3 regions of the Pseudomonas sp. TE3895 genome follow, and region 3 is predicted to be linked to each of the others. Evidence: predicted binding sites of a transcription regulator. Region 3 holds the regulator's gene; each other region holds the start of a gene.
What was found. Region 3 encodes FliA, which starts transcription of late flagellar genes. Its sites were predicted from a motif close to CTAAAGTTTNNNNNNNNNNNGCCGNTAA; they were not measured.
Positions count from the first base shown of each region.

Region 1: a site for FliA is predicted at 3,471-3,498, ahead of ACZ889_RS09655 (flagellar protein MotY). Genes of this name have one in related genera too.
Region 2: a site for FliA is predicted at 3,261-3,288, ahead of motA (flagellar motor stator protein MotA). Genes of this name have one in related genera too.

Region 1 is NZ_JBWBQE010000001.1:2,145,347-2,151,100, reverse strand. Features, by position in the region: gene ACZ889_RS09665 (hypothetical protein) at 1-380, shown strand, start outside; gene ACZ889_RS09660 (argininosuccinate synthase) at 448-1,665, opposite strand; gene ACZ889_RS09655 (flagellar protein MotY) at 2,493-3,434, opposite strand; gene pyrC (dihydroorotase) at 3,565-4,611, shown strand; gene rnt (ribonuclease T) at 4,671-5,282, shown strand; gene ACZ889_RS09640 (peroxiredoxin) at 5,381-5,754, opposite strand, start outside.
Region 2 is NZ_JBWBQE010000001.1:310,798-316,551, forward strand. Features, by position in the region: partial or broken gene rsgA (small ribosomal subunit biogenesis GTPase RsgA) at 1-993, shown strand, start outside; gene motB (flagellar motor protein MotB) at 1,301-2,341, opposite strand; gene motA (flagellar motor stator protein MotA) at 2,345-3,196, opposite strand; gene ACZ889_RS01425 (HDOD domain-containing protein) at 3,327-4,862, shown strand; gene ACZ889_RS01430 (rhodanese-like domain-containing protein) at 4,907-5,716, shown strand; gene asd (archaetidylserine decarboxylase) at 5,726-5,754, shown strand, end outside.
Region 3 is NZ_JBWBQE010000001.1:2,557,117-2,562,870, forward strand. Features, by position in the region: gene flhF (flagellar biosynthesis protein FlhF) at 1-971, shown strand, start outside; gene fleN (flagellar synthesis regulator FleN) at 1,065-1,898, shown strand; gene fliA (RNA polymerase sigma factor FliA) at 1,895-2,635, shown strand; gene ACZ889_RS11620 (chemotaxis response regulator CheY) at 2,743-3,117, shown strand; gene ACZ889_RS11625 (protein phosphatase CheZ) at 3,139-3,927, shown strand; gene ACZ889_RS11630 (chemotaxis protein CheA) at 3,940-5,754, shown strand, end outside.

The DNA.
Region 1 (5,754 bases), 410 kb from region 3:
GCCAAAAGCTCTACACCTGGTTCCTGGTAGGCTTTCCATTCTTTCTGACGGCACTGTTCTTTCTGACGCTCAACTTCAATTACAAGTCGTTCTACAACCCGCTACCCGACAGCACAGCACAGCCCAACACGCCAGCACTGAACAGTGTGGCCACACCCGCGATTTCCAATGATGCCCGTGAGGCGGTACAGGGCGAGCCTGTCACGTTCATGTTCTCCGGCCCAGACGCCTATCGCATGATGGAGCAGCAACTCTTGCACGCACTTGCCCAACCGCCCGAGCCAACGCGAGTCTGGCGCTTTTGTAATCTGGACAGACGTCAATGTGCGCAGCTTTCGATCAGCGCACTTGAGGGCGATGATGTGAGCCATCGAAGTTGAACGACCCACCTTTGCGCGGGCATAAAAAAACCCCGGACTGAGCCGGGGTTTTCGCACACACCAGCAATCAGAGCAGCGAACGGCCCTTGTTGGCGGCAATGCGCATACGCAGTGCATTGAGCTTGATGAAGCCAGCAGCATCTGCCTGGTTGTAGGCACCACCATCTTCTTCAAAGGTGGCGATGTTGGCATCGAACAGCGAATCGTCCGACTTGCGGCCAACCACGGTCACATTGCCCTTGTACAGTTTCAGGCGCACTACACCATTCACGTTGACCTGCGAAGCATCGATCATCTGCTGCAGCATCAGACGCTCCGGGCTCCACCAGTAGCCGGTGTAGATCAGGCTGGCATACTTTGGCATCAGCTCATCTTTCAGGTGAGCGACTTCGCGGTCCAGGGTGATCGACTCGATGGCACGGTGTGCCTTGAGCATGATGGTACCGCCAGGCGTTTCGTAGCAACCGCGCGACTTCATGCCGACGTAACGGTTTTCGACGATGTCCAGACGGCCGATGCCGTTGGCACCACCGATACGGTTCAGGTCTGCCAGGACGGTGGCCGGGGATTTCTCGACGCCGTCGATGGCAACGATGTCACCATTGCGGTAGGTCAGCTCGATGTAGGTAGCCTGGTCCGGGGCGTTCTCAGGCGAGACACTCCAGCGCCACATGTCTTCTTCGTGCTCGGTCCAGGTATCTTCCAGGACACCGCCTTCGTAGGAGATGTGCAGCAGGTTGGCGTCCATCGAGTACGGCGACTTCTTCTTGCCGTGGCGCTCGATCGGGATGCCGTGCTTCTCGGCGTAGTCCATCAGCTTTTCGCGGGACAGCAGGTCCCACTCACGCCATGGGGCGATGACCTTGACGCCTGGCTTCAGGGCATAGGCACCCAGCTCGAAGCGCACCTGGTCGTTACCCTTACCGGTGGCGCCATGGGAAATGGCGTCAGCGCCGGTTTCGTTGGCGATTTCGATCAGACGCTTGGCGATCAGCGGACGGGCGATGGAAGTACCCAGCAGGTACTCGCCTTCGTAGACGGTGTTGGCGCGGAACATCGGGAACACGAAATCACGCACGAATTCTTCGCGCAGGTCGTCGATGTAGATCTCTTTAACGCCCATTGCCTGGGCCTTGGCACGGGCCGGTTCGACCTCTTCGCCCTGCCCCAGGTCAGCAGTGAAGGTCACCACTTCGCAGTTGTAGGTATCCTGCAGCCACTTGAGAATCACCGAAGTATCAAGGCCGCCGGAATACGCCAGTACGACCTTTTTTACGTCCGCCATGCCATCACTCCACGGGGTTGTACGGAAAGGGATCGATTCTACCGGCGTTGCGGATAAATTTACAGTGGGGCGACAGCTTCTGACGACAAAGCGACAGGAACTTTCGTAGGGGCGACGGGCGGTCGGTTGAGGGATGTGGCATGAGGTCCATGGAGGGGCGTCGAGCCGCAGCGTGCATGCCTTGAGGAGTTCAGCGTCTGTGAGATCGAGCGCCGCCAGGTGTCCGCCTCGACACATTCTGCGCCTGTGAGACCGAGCGCCGCCAGGTGTCCGCCTCGACACATTCTGCGCCTGTGAGACCGAGCGCCGCCAGGTGTCCGTCTCGACGCATTCTGCGCCTGTGAGATCGAGCGCCGCCAGGTGTCCGCCTCGACACATTCTGCGCCTGTGAGACCGAGCGCCGCCAGGTGTCCGTCTCGACGCATTCTGCGCCGGTGAGATCGAGCGCCGCCAGGTGTCCGCCTCGACACATTCTGCGCCTGTGAGACCGAGCGCCGCCAGGTGTCCGCCTCGACACATTCTGCGCCTGTGAGACCGAGCGCCGCCCGCGCGGCGCTTCGCGGGTAAACCCGCTCCTACGTTTGTTTCGGGCCAATTATGCCTGTGGGATTCGCGCGCGAACGCCTTGGTGCCTATCTCGATATCGCGTCGTACCAACAAGGCGGTCGCGCGCGCCAGGCACAGGATGGACTGGCCCGAAACAAACGTAGGAGCGGGTTTACCCGCGAAGCGCCGCGCGGGCGGCGCTCGATCTCACAGGCGCTGAAAATGTTGTGACGAACCCCTGGCGGCCTTGATGCGAGCCCATGACATGCACCGACCAGATCTCAGGGCGCCTTCGCCCCCGGGACGCCCGAGGCAGGTGCAACAGCCGGCGCCGCTTGCTCAACCGGCTTTTCCACCGGTTTCTCAACCACCGCCACCCGATCCAGCTCGATATTCACCCGCCGATTACGCGCCCGATTCGACGCACTGTTGTTCTTCGCGAGCGGATAACGTTCGCCATGGAAGCGCACAGTGATCTGCTCCTCCGGCACACCGTTAGCCTTGAAGTAATCGGCAACGGCCAATGCGCGGCGGCGTGACAGGTCGCGGTTGGCCAGGCGGTTGCCACTGTTGTCGGAATGCCCATTGAGCTCGACATGATTCACCGTCGGGTCGGCTTTCATGTAATCGAGGATCACGTCCAGCCGCGCCTTGGCTGCTGCATCCAGCTCGATACCGCCCCCGGGGAAACCCACCTGGGTCTGGCGCACCTGGTCGTAGTTCATCGGCAACAGCTTGCCAGCACAGACCTGATAGTCATTGTAGGCTTTGGCGAAGCTGACCGGCAGCACACGCACCTCCATCGGCCTGCCCGCCTCACCGGTGTAGTTGCGCACGACGGTGCTACGCCCGTCGAGCAAGCCGTTGATCAGCCGGCTGGCCTGCCCTTGGGAGGAGCTGAACAGCACGCCACTGCGGGCCATACGCACATTGCCCAGGTTGATATCGCCACGCCCAGGTTGCCACGGCGCTGCCGCAGCCAGCAGGCTGGCGGTGCCGGCACCCAGTACGTTGCTGTCCGACCGCAGCTGAAACACCGGCTGCTCGCCTGCCCGACGCACGAACGTACCGCTGCCGAAACCTTCGATCGCCTGGCTCAGACGGCACTCGAACTGGTCACCCTCGACCTTCCAGGCAATGTTCTCCATGCGCGTCTGGAAAGTCAGTGCGCCGGCCGGCAGGCTGGCGAACAGGGTCAACAGGGCTAGGTAACGCTGGCGCACGGGCGGCTCCACAAATTCTGACGGCTTACCTGCAGGCTATCGGACGCTGTCCGGAAAACTTGATAGCCGTGCTCGCCCCGGGGTTTTCCGGTAGGATTGGGGCTTGAGTTCGACCCGCCTGGAATCCCCAATGTCCGATCGCCTGACCCTCCTGCGCCCCGACGACTGGCACATCCATCTGCGCGATGGTGCCGTCCTGCCCCACACCGTTGGCGACGTGGCGCGTACCTTCGCCCGTGCCATCATCATGCCCAACCTGGTTCCGCCGGTGCGCAATGCCGCCGAGGCCGGCGCCTACCGTGAGCGCATTCTGGCTGCCCGCCCGGCCGGCAGCCGCTTCGAGCCGCTGATGGTGCTGTACCTCACCGACAACATCAGCCCCGAGGACATCCGCGCGGCCAAGGCCAGCGGTTTCGTGTACGCCGCCAAGTTGTACCCGGCCGGCGCCACCACCAACTCCGATTCCGGCGTGACCAGCATCGACAACATCTTCCCGGCCATAGAGGCAATGGCGGAAGTGGGCATGCCGCTGCTGGTGCATGGCGAAGTGACCCGCAGCGAGATCGACGTGTTCGACCGCGAGAAGCGCTTCATCGACGAGCACATGCGCCGTGTGGTCGAGCGCTTCCCAACGCTGAAAGTGGTGTTCGAACACATCACCACCAGCGACGCCGCGCAGTTCGTCACCGAGGCCCCGGCCAACGTCGGTGCGACCATCACCGCCCAGCACCTGCTGTACAACCGCAACCACATGCTGGTCGGCGGCATTCGCCCGCACTTCTACTGCCTGCCGATCCTCAAGCGCAACACCCACCAGGTGGCCTTGCTGGACGCAGCCACCAGCGGCAATCCGAAGTTCTTCCTCGGCACCGACTCGGCACCTCATGCCCGTCACGCCAAGGAAGCAGCCTGCGGTTGCGCGGGTTGCTACACCGCCTATGCGGCCATCGAGATGTACGCCGAAGCGTTCGAGCAGCGTAACGCGCTGGACAAGCTGGAAGGCTTCGCCAGCCTGCACGGCCCGGCCTTCTATGGCCTGCCGGCGAACACCGACACCATTACCCTGGTCCGCGAAGAATGGACCGCTCCGGAAAGCCTGCCATTTGGCGAGCAAACCGTAGTCCCGCTGCGCGCTGGCGAAAAACTGCGCTGGCGCCTGCTGGAGAAAAACGCGTGAGCGAAGACCTTTACGAAGACGACCTGGACACCCAAGGCAGCAGCGGTCCTCGCCATCCGATGGCCGAGCGCTTCCGCGGCTATCTGCCGGTCGTGGTGGATGTTGAAACCGGTGGTTTCAACAGCGCTACCGATGCATTGCTGGAAATTGCCGCCGTCACCATCGGCATGGACGAGAAAGGCTTCCTGTTCCCCGAACATACCTACTTCCACCGAGTGGAGCCGTTCGAGGGCGCCAACATCGAGCCGGCCGCACTTGAGTTCACCGGGATCAAGCTGGACCACCCGCTGCGCATGGCGGTCAGCGAGGAAAGCGCGATGACCGACATCTTCCGTGGCGTGCGCAAGGCACTCAAGGCCAACGGCTGCAAGCGGGCGATTCTGGTCGGCCACAACAGCAGTTTCGACCTGGGTTTCCTCAATGCAGCAGTGGCGCGCAATGACCTGAAGCGCAACCCGTTCCACCCGTTCTCCAGCTTCGACACCGCCACCCTGGCGGGCCTGGCGTATGGCCAGACCGTGCTGGCGCGGGCCTGCCAGAGCGCCGACATCGACTTCGACGGGCGTGAGGCGCACTCGGCACGTTATGACACCGAGAAAACCGCTGAGCTGTTCTGCGGCATCGTCAACCGCTGGAAAGAAATGGGCGGCTGGCGCGATTTCAACGATTGATCTGCCAAAGGCATTCGCGGGCGCGCCCGCGAAGAGGCCGGCACAGGAAGGCATAAAAAAACCGGCCACGAAGGCCGGTTTTTTCATACACGCAGCAATTACAGCTTGCCAGCGTTCTCGCTCAGGTAGGCAGCAACGCCTTCAGGCGAAGCGTTCATGCCCTTGTCGCCTTTTTTCCAGTTGGCAGGGCAGACTTCGCCGTGCTCTTCGTGGAACTGCAGAGCGTCAACCAGACGCAGCAGCTCGTCCATGTTACGACCCAGTGGCAGGTCGTTGACGATCTGCGAACGGACAACACCGTTGGTATCGATCAGGAAGGCACCACGGAAGGCCACGCCGCCTTCGGACTCGACGTCGTAGGCTTTGCAGATTTCGTGGGTCATGTCGGCAGCCAGGGTGTACTTCACCTGACCGATGCCGCCGTTGTTGACCGGGGTGTTACGCCAGGCGTTGTGGGTGAAGTGCGAGTCGA
Region 2 (5,754 bases), 2.2 Mb from region 3:
CGAAAAAATCCAGGGCGAGCGCGCCGCTCGCGCGGCCAAACGCGAGCAGCATGCACTGCAGGAACTGGAAGGTGGCGACCTGGGGCCGGAGCAACTGGGCCTGGTGATCGCGCACTTCGGCGTGCAGGTAGAAGTTGAAGCTCAGGATGGCGAAACCGCAGGCCAGGTGTTCCGCTGCCATTTGCGCGCAAACCTGCCAGCACTGGTCACCGGCGACCGTGTCGTGTGGCGTGCGGGTAACCAGGGCATCGGCGTAATCGTGGCGCAGATGCCGCGCAGCACCGAGCTGTGCCGGCCGAACAACCATGGTCAACTCAAGCCGGTGGCAGCCAACGTCGACCTGATCGTGATCGTGTTCGCCCCGGCGCCGGAGCCGCACCCGAACCTGATCGACCGCTATCTGGTAGCGGCCGAGCACGCCGGCCTGCGCCCGCTGCTGCTGCTGAACAAAGCCGACCTGATCAACGACGAGAACGGCCCCGGCCTGCATGCGCTGCTGGAGGTCTACCGCGAACTGGGCTACCCGCTGCTGGAAGTTTCGGCACACCACGGCGATGGCATGCAGCGCCTGCAGCAACAACTCGACGGCCATATCAGCGTGTTCGTCGGCCAGTCGGGGGTGGGCAAGTCGTCGCTGGTCAACAGCCTGCTGCCAGACGCTGGCACCCGCGTCGGCGACTTGTCGGAATGGTCAGGCCAAGGTACCCACACACCACCACCACGGCGCGGCTGTACCACTTCCCCAACGGCGGGGACCTGATCGACTCGCCGGGTATTCGCGAGTTCGGCCTTGGCCATGTCAGCCGCGACGACGTGGAGGATGGCTTCATCGAGTTCCGCGACCTGTTCGGCACCTGCCGCTTCCGCGACTGCAAGCATGACCGCGAACCGGGCTGCGCGCTGCTCAAGGCACTGGAAGAGGGTCGGATCAAGCCGCAGCGCATGAACAGCTACCGCTCGATCATCGCCAGCCTGGCAGAAGACAGCTACTGAAACGCTCGGATTGAAAGTTGCCGCGATCCCTTGTAGGAGCGGGTTTACCCGCGAATACGGTGGCGACTGCAACGGTGAACGGCGGGTGGAAATTGGCCAGCAGGTCCGGCCCTTTCGCGGGTGAACCCGCTCCTACGACGGCCTGCGCCCAATCACCGATGCGTATGTAGGAGCGGCTTTAGCCGCGAACACCGGCAACGCCGGTGCCATTCACCGCACTGGCGGCTTCGCGGGTAAACCCGCTCCTACAGTGATCGCGCCAGCGTTCAGGTGGTGGGTAGCACAGTTGCCCACCCCAAAAAGCCGCTTACTGATCCTTGGCTTCATCCATCTTCAGCGTGCCATCTTCAAAGATGTTCAGCTTCTGGCGCAGCTCGCGCGGTTGCATCGGTGCCTGTTCAGTTGCCCCTGGGTCAGCCGGTGCCGAAGCCCCTGGCGCAGCACCACTGGCTGGCGCTGCAGGTGCCGTTGGCGCAGCTGGCGGTGTTTCCGGCGCACCCTGCTCACCTTCGATATTGCGCTGGGCTTTCTTGGTCAGCACGATGATGTCGATACGGCGGTTGACCGGGTTGAACGGGTCCTTGCGGTCGAACAGTGACGACGAGGCGTACCCCACCACCCGTGCCACCTGGCCGTCCGGGTAGCCACCCGCCACCAGGGCACGCCGCGCGGCGTTGGCGCGGTTGGCCGACAGCTCCCAGTTACCGTACTCGCCAGTGCCAGCATACGGCTTGGCATCGGTATGGCCGCTGATGCTGATCTTGTTCGGCACCGCCTTGATGGTGTCGGCCATGGCCAGCAGGATATCTTCGAAGTAAGGCTGCAGGCGCGCGCTACCGATGTCGAACATCGGTCGGTTCTCAGCATCCATGATCTGGATGCGCAGGCCGTCCTGGGTGATCTCGAACAGGATCTGGTCCTTGAACTTCTGCAGCTGCGGGTTCTCTTCCACCTTGTTCTGCAGTTCCTGCAGCAACAGCTCCAGACGCTCGCGCTCGACCTGCTCGGCCATGGTCTCGACCTGGTCCTTGCTCAGCTGAGTGGGGGACTGCTGCGTCGGCTCGGTCTTCACTTCCGGATTGATGGTTTTGTCCGGCGCCATCTCCGGTGAACCCCCCAGGTCGATGACATAAGGCGTGCCACTCTCGGAGAAACCAATAGGGTCCTGGAAGTAGCCGGCAATGGCGATCTTCTGCTCAGGCGTGGCCGTGGACAACAGCCACAGCACCAGGAAGAACGCCATCATCGCCGTGGCGAAGTCGGCAAAGGCGATTTTCCAGGCGCCACCATGGTGGCCGCCGCCAAAGCGCTTGACGCGCTTGACGATGATGGGCTGATTGTTCTCCATGACTCAGCGACCGCGAACCGCTTGTTCCAGTTCGGCGAAGCTTGGGCGGTGCTTGGGGTACAGCACCTTGCGCCCGAACTCGACCGCCAGCGAAGGTGGCATGCCCGACGCCGAGGCCACCAGCGAAGCCTTGATCGATTCGTAGAGGTTCAGTTCTTCCTTGGCATCGTGCTCCAGGCACTTGGCCAAAGGGCCGAAGAACCCGTAAGCCGCCAGAATACCGAAGAAGGTACCCACCAGTGCCGCACCTACGTGCATGCCGATGGCCGCCTGATCGCCATCGCCCAGCGAGGCCATGGTCACCACGATACCCAGTACCGCCGCAACGATACCGAACCCGGGCATACCGTCGGCGATGCCGGTCACCGCGTGGGACGGGTGCTCCAGCTCTTCCTTCATGCTCAGCAGTTCCATGTCGAACAGGCCCTCGAGCTCGTGCGGGGCCATGTTGCCGGTGGACATGATGCGCAGGTAATCGCAGACGAAGGCGGTCATGCGCTCATCGGCCAGTACCGTCGGGTACTTGGCGAAGATCGGGCTGGCTGCGGCGTCCTCGATGTCGGCCTCGATGGCCATCATGCCTTCGCGACGGCTTTTGTTGAGGATTTCGTAAACGAGGCCCAGCACCTCCAGGTAGAAGGCATGGCTGAAGCGCGAGCCGAACATCTTCATCGACTTCTTGATGACGTGCATGGTCATGTGGCCAGGGTTGGCCTGCAGGAATGCACCAAAGGCCGCACCGCCGATGATCAGTACTTCGAACGGCTGGATCAGCGCTGCGATCTTGCCGTGGGAGAGCACGTAGCCGCCGAGCACGCTCGCGAATACGACGATGATGCCGATAATTTTAGCCATAGGTTCAAAGCACTTGCTGTCGTGGTCAGGGGAAGAGACGGGAGCTTTAAAACTCTTCTTCTACTTATCGGCAGAACTGCGCCAGACTATAGCCACTCAATGCGAAAAGCCAGTTCGGACTGATGTCAAAATGCCAATTGAAACCAAGGTGCCCACTCAGGCCCCGCGTACGCTAGAGGCCTGGGTAAAGCTGCTCGAGAGTGTTCGCATCCCCGTGCCGAAGCACAGCTACGACCGGGTCATGGCTGCCATCCACGATAGCCGCCGCTCGCTGCGCGATATCGCCGAACTGATGCAGGATAGCCCGGCACTGGTGCTGTCAGTGATGCGCGAAGCCAATCACCCCACCAATGCCAGCCTTGCCGAACCCGCCGAAAGCCTGGAGGTCGCTCTCAACCGCCTGGGCCTGGAGCGCAGCGAGCAGCTTCTCAAACGCCTGCCGGCGCTGCCCGTGGAGGAAATTCCGCCGGTACTGTGCCAGTTCCAGATGATCAGCCAGCATGCGGCACAGCAGGCCAGCGGCCTGTTCGCCAGCCGCCTGGCACGGCTGTGGCAAGAGATTCACTGGGGCAGCCTGCTGTTCCTGTCGCCACTCTGGCCACTGGCACTGGCCTACCCCAAGCTGCTCGACACTTGGGAGCTGCGGGTTATCCACAAAGGTGAAGACGCCGCCCACGTCGAGGAAGAACTGTTTGGCGTGCGCATCATGGCGCTGTGCCAGACCATGGCCGAGTATTGGCGCCTGCCCCAATGGGTCACCCAGGGTTATCGCCTGCTACTGGAAGAGCGCGAACAACTGGCCCAGGTGCTGAATATCGCCCGCGACGAAGACCTGCTCAGCCAGCAACACCGCCTGGACGCCGAGCCCGGCCTGCGGCGCTGGTTCAACCAGCCGGCCAATACCGTACTGCTGGCCAACAACCTGGCCCTGGCGGCACAGGTCGGCTGGGACAACCCGCACCTGCTGCGCTGGCAACTGCTGACCGCGCTGTACCTGCAAACCTCGCTGGAAGACGTGCAGCAGCAGGTGCACCAGCAGGCTGCCGCCAGCGCCCGCCGCCACGCCCGGCATGCCCTGTTCCACCCGGCCGAGGCCTTGATCTGGCCGTGGCACCAACGCCGCCCTCACCCGGACATGCTGGCCCCGCCACCGCCCAGCAGCGACGATCTGGCACGCTGGCGCACGCTGTGTCAGCACCTGCTGGCCCAACCCAGCCCGTTCACCAACACCGTGCACCTGGCCACGCAGGCCCGTGAGGCCCTGCTGGCCTGCGGCATGCAACGCATCATGCTGCTTAGCCTGGACAAGGCCAGTGACTACCTGCGCGTGCAGCAAATTGCCGGCCTGCCCAAGGAGGCCGGAGCTCTGGCCCTGCAGGTATCGCAGAACAAGCTGCTGCAAAAGCTGCTGAGTCAGGCCGGGCAGCTGCGCATCACACCGGAAAACCACAGCCAGTTCTCGGCGCTGTTGCCCGCCCCGCTGCGCACCTTGTTCCGCAGCGAACATGTACTGCTTCGCTCGCTGGCTGCGAACGACCAGGTGCTGATGCTGCTGGTGGCCGACCAGGGCTGCCGGCCTTTGGCCGATATCAGCGTGCAAGCCTTCGGCAAGACCGCGCAATGCATCGAGCGGGCCTTGTCGGTGTTTACCAACCGCAAGGGTTGAGCCTTGCGCTACAATCGCCCCTCTTTCCACACTGGAGACCGTGGATGACCGACTTTTCCGGCCTGCCCCTGGTGATCGAAGCTGCAGACCTGCTGCCACGCCTGGATTCGCCGCAGCTGATCCTGGTCGACCTGAGCAGCGCCAACCGCTATGTCAGCGGGCATATCCCCGGCGCGCGCTTTGTCGAAGGCAAGCGCACCCAGCTCGGCCAGCCCCCGGCGCCCGGCCTGCTGCCAGCCCTGGGCGAGCTCGAAAAACTGTTCAGCGAACTCGGCCACCGCGCCGATGCCGTGTATGTGGTGTACGACGATGAAGGCGGCGGCTGGGCCGGGCGCTTCATCTGGCTGCTCGATGTCATCGGCCACGAGCGCTACCACTACCTCAATGGCGGTATCCAGGCCTGGCCGGCAGACAAGCTGTCCACCGCAGTGCCTGCCATTGGCAGCGCCCCGGTGCACCTGCACATAGACAGCGCACCCACTGCCACCCGCGAGTACCTGCAAAGCCGCCTGGGCGCCGATGACCTGGTCATCTGGGACGCGCGCGGCCCGCAGGAATTCAGCGGCGAAAAAGTGCTGGCAGCCAAAGGCGGCCACATCCCCGGCGCGATCAACTTCGAGTGGACCGCCGGCATGGACCTCAATGACCACCTGCGCATTCGCCAGGACATCAAACAAGTCCTCGAGCAACTGGGCATCACCCCTGACAAGGAGGTGATCACCCACTGCCAGACACACCGCCGCTCCGGTTTCACTTACCTGGTGGCCAAGGCCCTCGGCTACCCACGCGTCAAGGCCTACGCCGGCTCGTGGAGCGAATGGGGCAACCACCCGGACACGCCTGTAGAAGTCTAAGGAACCTGCATGAAATCCCGTCTGTTCATCATCAGCCA
Region 3 (5,754 bases):
CCGCTGCCGTACCGGCTGCTGCGCCGGTTGACCCACGTCTGTTCGATGCCATGCGCTCGGAGCTGTCGGGCCTGCGCGAGCTGCTGGAAGTGCAACTCGGTTCGCTGGCCTGGAATCAGCTGCAGGGCAGCAAGCCGCAGCAGGCCAACCTTTGGCGCCGCCTGCAGCGCATCGGCCTGTCCGGGCCGATCGCCCGCGAGCTGCTGGACCTGACCGCCGAGATCGAGGAACCGCGCCAGGCCTGGCGCATGCTGCTGGCTCACTTGGCACGGATGATCGAAGTGCCTGAAATCGAGCCGATCGAAGAGGGCGGGGTGATCGCCATGGTCGGCCCGGCGGGCATGGGCAAGACCACCACCCTGGCCAAGCTGGCCGCGCGCTACGTGCTCAAGTACGGCGCGCAGAACCTGGCGCTGGTGAGCATGGACAGCTTCCGTATCGGCGCCCAGGAGCAGCTCAAGACCCTGGGCCGCATCCTCAACGTGCCGGTGACTTACGTCGACCCGGGCCAGTCGCTGGCAGCAGCGCTGGAGCCACTGCTGCGCAAGCGCGTGGTGCTGATCGATACTGCCGGCCTGCAGGCCAGCGACCCTGCGCTGCGCATGCAACTGGAAACCTTGGCCGGGCGTGGCATTGCCGCGAAGAACTACCTGGTGCTGGCCACCACCAGCCAGAAGCAGGTGCTGACCGCCGCCTACCACAGCTACAAGCGCTGTGGCCTGGCCGGCTGCATCCTGACCAAACTCGATGAAACGGCAAGCCTTGGCGATGTGTTGAGCCTTGCCATCAGTCATGAACTGCCAGTGGCCTATCTTACCGATGGCCCACGCATTCCTGACGACCTGCACCTGCCGCGGGGCCACCAGTTGGTCACGCGGGCGGTGAATGTGCAGCAGCAGGACGAGCCCAGCGAAGAGGCCATGGCCGACATGTTCGCTGATCTCTATCACAACCCACGGCGAGCGGGTTGACCATGAAGCGTGTGCAAAGTCGCTATGCCAAGGGGCACGCAGAATTGCCCTACGTGTGGCCTGAGTCCCAGCGAGACAAGGTAAAGAACAGACATGGGTAGCATGCATCCCGTACAGGTGATCGCCGTGACCGGTGGCAAAGGTGGCGTCGGCAAGACTAACGTTTCAGTGAACTTGTCCCTGGCGCTGGCCGAGCTTGGCCGCAGGGTCATGCTGCTGGACGCCGACCTGGGCCTGGCCAATGTCGACGTGTTGCTGGGCCTTACCCCCAAACGTACCCTCGCCGATGTGATTGAAGGGCGTTGCGAGCTGCGTGACGTGATGCTGCAGGGCCCCGGCGGTGTGCGTATCGTACCGGCAGCCTCGGGCACCCAGAGCATGGTGCATCTGGCCCCGGCCCAGCATGCCGGGCTGATCCAGGCGTTCAGCGAGATCGGCGACAACCTCGATGTGTTGGTGATCGATACCGCTGCGGGTATCGGTGACTCGGTGGTCAGCTTCGTTCGCGCCGCCCAGGAAGTGCTGCTGGTGGTGTGTGATGAACCTACCTCGATTACCGACGCCTACGCGTTGATCAAGCTGCTCAATCGCGACTATGGCATGAACCGTTTCCGTGTGTTGGCCAACATGGCGCAGAGCCCGCAGGAAGGGCGCAACCTGTTTGCCAAGCTGACCAAGGTCACCGACCGCTTCCTTGACGTTGCCCTGCAGTACGTGGGTGCCGTGCCGTACGACGAGTGCGTGCGCAAGGCGGTGCAGAAGCAGCGTGCCGTCTACGAAGCCTTCCCTCGCTCCAAGTGTGCGCTGGCCTTCAAGGCGATTGCCCAGAAGGTCGACAGCTGGCCGCTGCCGGCCAATCCGCGCGGCCATCTGGAGTTCTTTGTCGAGCGCTTGGTGCAACCCACCAGCGCGGGACCCGTACTATGAACGCCAGCGGCTTCAAGATGTACAGCCGGGCGGCGAAGGACGCCCAGTACGAGCTGATCGAACGCTACGCCCCGCTGGTCAAGCGCATCGCCTACCACCTGTTGGCGCGCTTGCCGGCCAACGTGCAGGTCGAGGACCTGATCCAGGCCGGCATGATCGGCCTGCTGGAAGTGGCCAACAAATACGACGCCAGCAAGGGCGCCAGCTTTGAGACCTACGCCGGCATCCGCATCCGCGGGGCCATGCTGGACGAAGTGCGCAAAGGCGATTGGGCACCGCGTTCGGTACACCGCAACACCCGTATGGTCAGTGATGCCATGCGTGCAGTTGAGGCCAGAACAGGCCGTGACGCTAAAGATCATGAAGTTGCTGCCGAACTCCAATTGAGTCTCGATGATTACTACGGGATCTTGAACGATACCCTGGGCAGCCGCCTGTTCAGCTTCGACGACCTGTTGCAGGACGGCGAGCACGAAGGGCTGCATGAGGATGGCGCCAGTGGCCAGGTCGAACCTGCGCGCGGCCTGGAGGAGGAGCGCTTCCAGGCTGCCCTGACCGAGGCTATTGCCAACCTGCCGGAGCGTGAGCGCCTGGTGCTGGCGCTGTACTACGACGAAGAGCTGAACCTCAAGGAAATCGGTGAGGTGCTGGGTGTCAGCGAGTCGCGGGTCAGCCAGTTGCACAGCCAATGTGCCGCGCGCCTGCGCAGCCGCCTGGGGGAATGGCGGGCGCGTTGAGCCCACTGTCGTTGCAGTCGTTTTCCACGTTGTACCGAATTGAATGAGTGCGTGCTCGGTAGGCCGAGCGCGTTTGAGACTGCTTGGAGGTCTAATTGGACAAGAACATGAAAATCCTCATCGTTGACGACTTTTCGACGATGCGGCGGATCATCAAGAACCTGTTGCGTGACCTGGGTTTCACCAACACCGACGAAGCCGATGACGGCACCACGGCGTTGCCGATGCTGGAAAACGGTCACTACGACTTCCTGGTGACCGACTGGAACATGCCGGGCATGTCCGGCATCGACCTGCTGCGTAAAGTGCGTGCCAGCGACAAGCTGAAAAGCATGCCGGTCTTGATGGTGACCGCTGAAGCCAAGCGCGACCAGATCATTGAAGCGGCACAGGCCGGCGTCAATGGTTACGTGGTCAAGCCGTTCACCGCTCAGGTGCTCAAAGAGAAGATCGAGAAGATCTTCGAACGCGTCAACGGCTGAGTCACGTCAGGGGGGCGCGTCATGGATTCATCACAAACGTCTTTGGGCGAGTTCGAGTCGACCCTGAAGAAGCATGCCCAGGAGTTGGTCGAAAGCCTGGAGCGGGGCCGTTTCGGCGAGGCGGTGCAGTTGATTCACGAACTGAACCAGACCCGCGACCGCGGCCTGTACCAGGAAGTCGGCAAGCTGACTCGCGAGCTGCACAGTGCCATCGTCAGTTTCCAGATCGACCCCACCATGCCGCAGGCAGAAGAGGTGTCGCAAATTACCGACGCCACCGAGCGCCTGTCGTATGTGGTCAAGCTGACCGAGGGCGCGGCCAACCGCACCATGGACCTGGTCGAGGAAAGCACACCGGTGCTCAATGAGCTGGCCAGCGAGGCCAAGGCCCTGAGCACCGACTGGCAGCGCTTTATGCGCCGCGAAGTGGCTGCGCCGGAATTCCGTGATCTGGTCAAGCGAGTCGACAGTTTCCTGACGCACAGCGCCGAGGGTAACCGCAAGGTTTCCGGGCACCTCAATGACATTTTGCTGGCCCAGGACTATCAGGACCTGACCGGCCAGGTGATCAAGCGCGTCACCGCACTGGTGACCGAGGTGGAAAGCAACCTGCTCAAGCTGGTGCTGATGGCCAGCCAGGTCGACCGCTTTGCCGGTATAAAACATGACCACGATCAATTGCGTGCAGAAAAAGATCGAGAAAAACATCCGACTCGGGGTGAAGGTCCGCAGATTCATGCCGATAAGCGTGAAGACGTCGTGTCCGGTCAGGACGATGTCGATGATCTGCTGTCCAGCCTTGGTTTTTAAGGAGCACGTTTGATGAGCTTCGGCGCCGATGAAGAAATCCTCCAGGATTTCCTGGTAGAAGCCGGCGAAATTCTTGAGCAATTGTCCGAGCAACTGGTCGAGCTGGAAAGCCGACCTGACGATGCCGACCTGCTCAATGCGATCTTTCGCGGTTTCCACACTGTAAAAGGGGGCGCCGGCTTCCTCCAGCTGAACGAGCTGGTGGAGTGCTGCCATATCGCCGAGAACGTGTTCGACGTCCTGCGCAAAGGTGAGCGCCGGGTCGATGCGGAACTGATGGATGTGGTGCTCGAGGCACTGGATACGGTCAACAGCATGTTTGGCCAGGTGCGCGAGCGTGCCGAAGTGACACCGGCCACCCCCGCACTGCTGGCAGCGTTGTCGCGCCTGGCCGAACCTGGCGCAGCCGAAACTGTTGCAGCGCCTGCACCGGCGCCGGTTGCCGACGTGTCGGTTGCCGCGCCGGCCGAGGCCGAGGAGCAACACCAGGACATCACTGACAGTGAATTCGAGCAGTTGCTCGATTCGCTCGATGCGATCAAGGCGCAAGCGGCGGCCGACGAGCAGATGCAGGGCGAGACTGTCAGCGGTGCGGGTGATGAAATCACCGACGCCGAGTTCGAATCGCTGCTCGACCAGTTGCACGGCAAGGGCCAGTTCAATGCCGAGGTTGCCGCGCCGCCGGTGGCCGTCAGCAGCGAAGCGGTCAGTGATGAGATCACCGACGCCGAATTCGAATCGCTGCTCGACCAGCTGCATGGCAAGGGCACCTTCCAGGCTGGCGCCTTGCCAGCCGCCCAGGCACCAGCGCCTGCCGCACCCGACAACAGTGCCGCCAGCGATGAAATCAGCGAGCACGAGTTCGAAGCCCTGCTGGACCAGTTGCACGGCAAGGGCAAGTTCGGTGGCGATGTTGCCGCTGTTGAGGCCCCGGCTGCTGTCCAGGCGCAAGCGCCGGCTGCCGCCAAGGCCGAAAGCCCGCCAGTGACCAAGCCCGCTGCCGCGCCAGCGCCTTCGCCGGCCAGCAAACCTGCCGCGGCGCCTCGCGCGCCGGCCCCGGCTGCTGAAAAGCATGCCGCCAGCGAAGCGGAAACCACGGTACGCGTCGATACCGCGCGCCTGGACGAGATCATGAACATGGTCGGCGAACTGGTGCTGGTGCGTAACCGTCTGGTGCGCCTGGGCCTGAACAGCGGCGACGAGGCCATGTCCAAGGCCGTGTCCAACCTTGACGTGGTCACCGCCGACCTGCAGACCGCGGTGATGAAAACCCGTATGCAGCCGATCAAGAAAGTCTTCGGCCGCTTCCCGCGCCTGGTCCGCGACCTGGCGCGCCAGTTGAAGAAAGAGATCAATCTGGAGCTGGTCGGCGAAGAGACCGACCTTGACAAGAACCTCGTAGAAGCCTTGGCCGACCCGCTGGTGCACTTGGTGCGCAATGCGGTCGACCACGGTATCGAGATGCCCGAGGAGCGTGAAACGTCTGGCAAGGCACGTACCGGCCGCGTAGTGCTGTCGGCCGAACAGGAAGGCGACCACATCCTGCTGTCGATCTCGGACGACGGCAAGGGCATGGACCCGAACATCCTGCGCGCCAAGGCCGTGGAAAAGGGCCTGATGGACAAGGACGCCGCCGAGCGCCTGAGCGAGTCGGACTGCTACAACCTGATCTTCGCCCCTGGCTTCTCGACCAAGACCGAGATTTCCGATGTGTCCGGGCGTGGCGTGGGCATGGACGTGGTGAAAACCAAGATCTCCCAGCTCAACGGCTCGATCAACATTTTCTCGGCCAAGGGCCAAGGCTCCAAGATCGTCATCAAGGTGCCG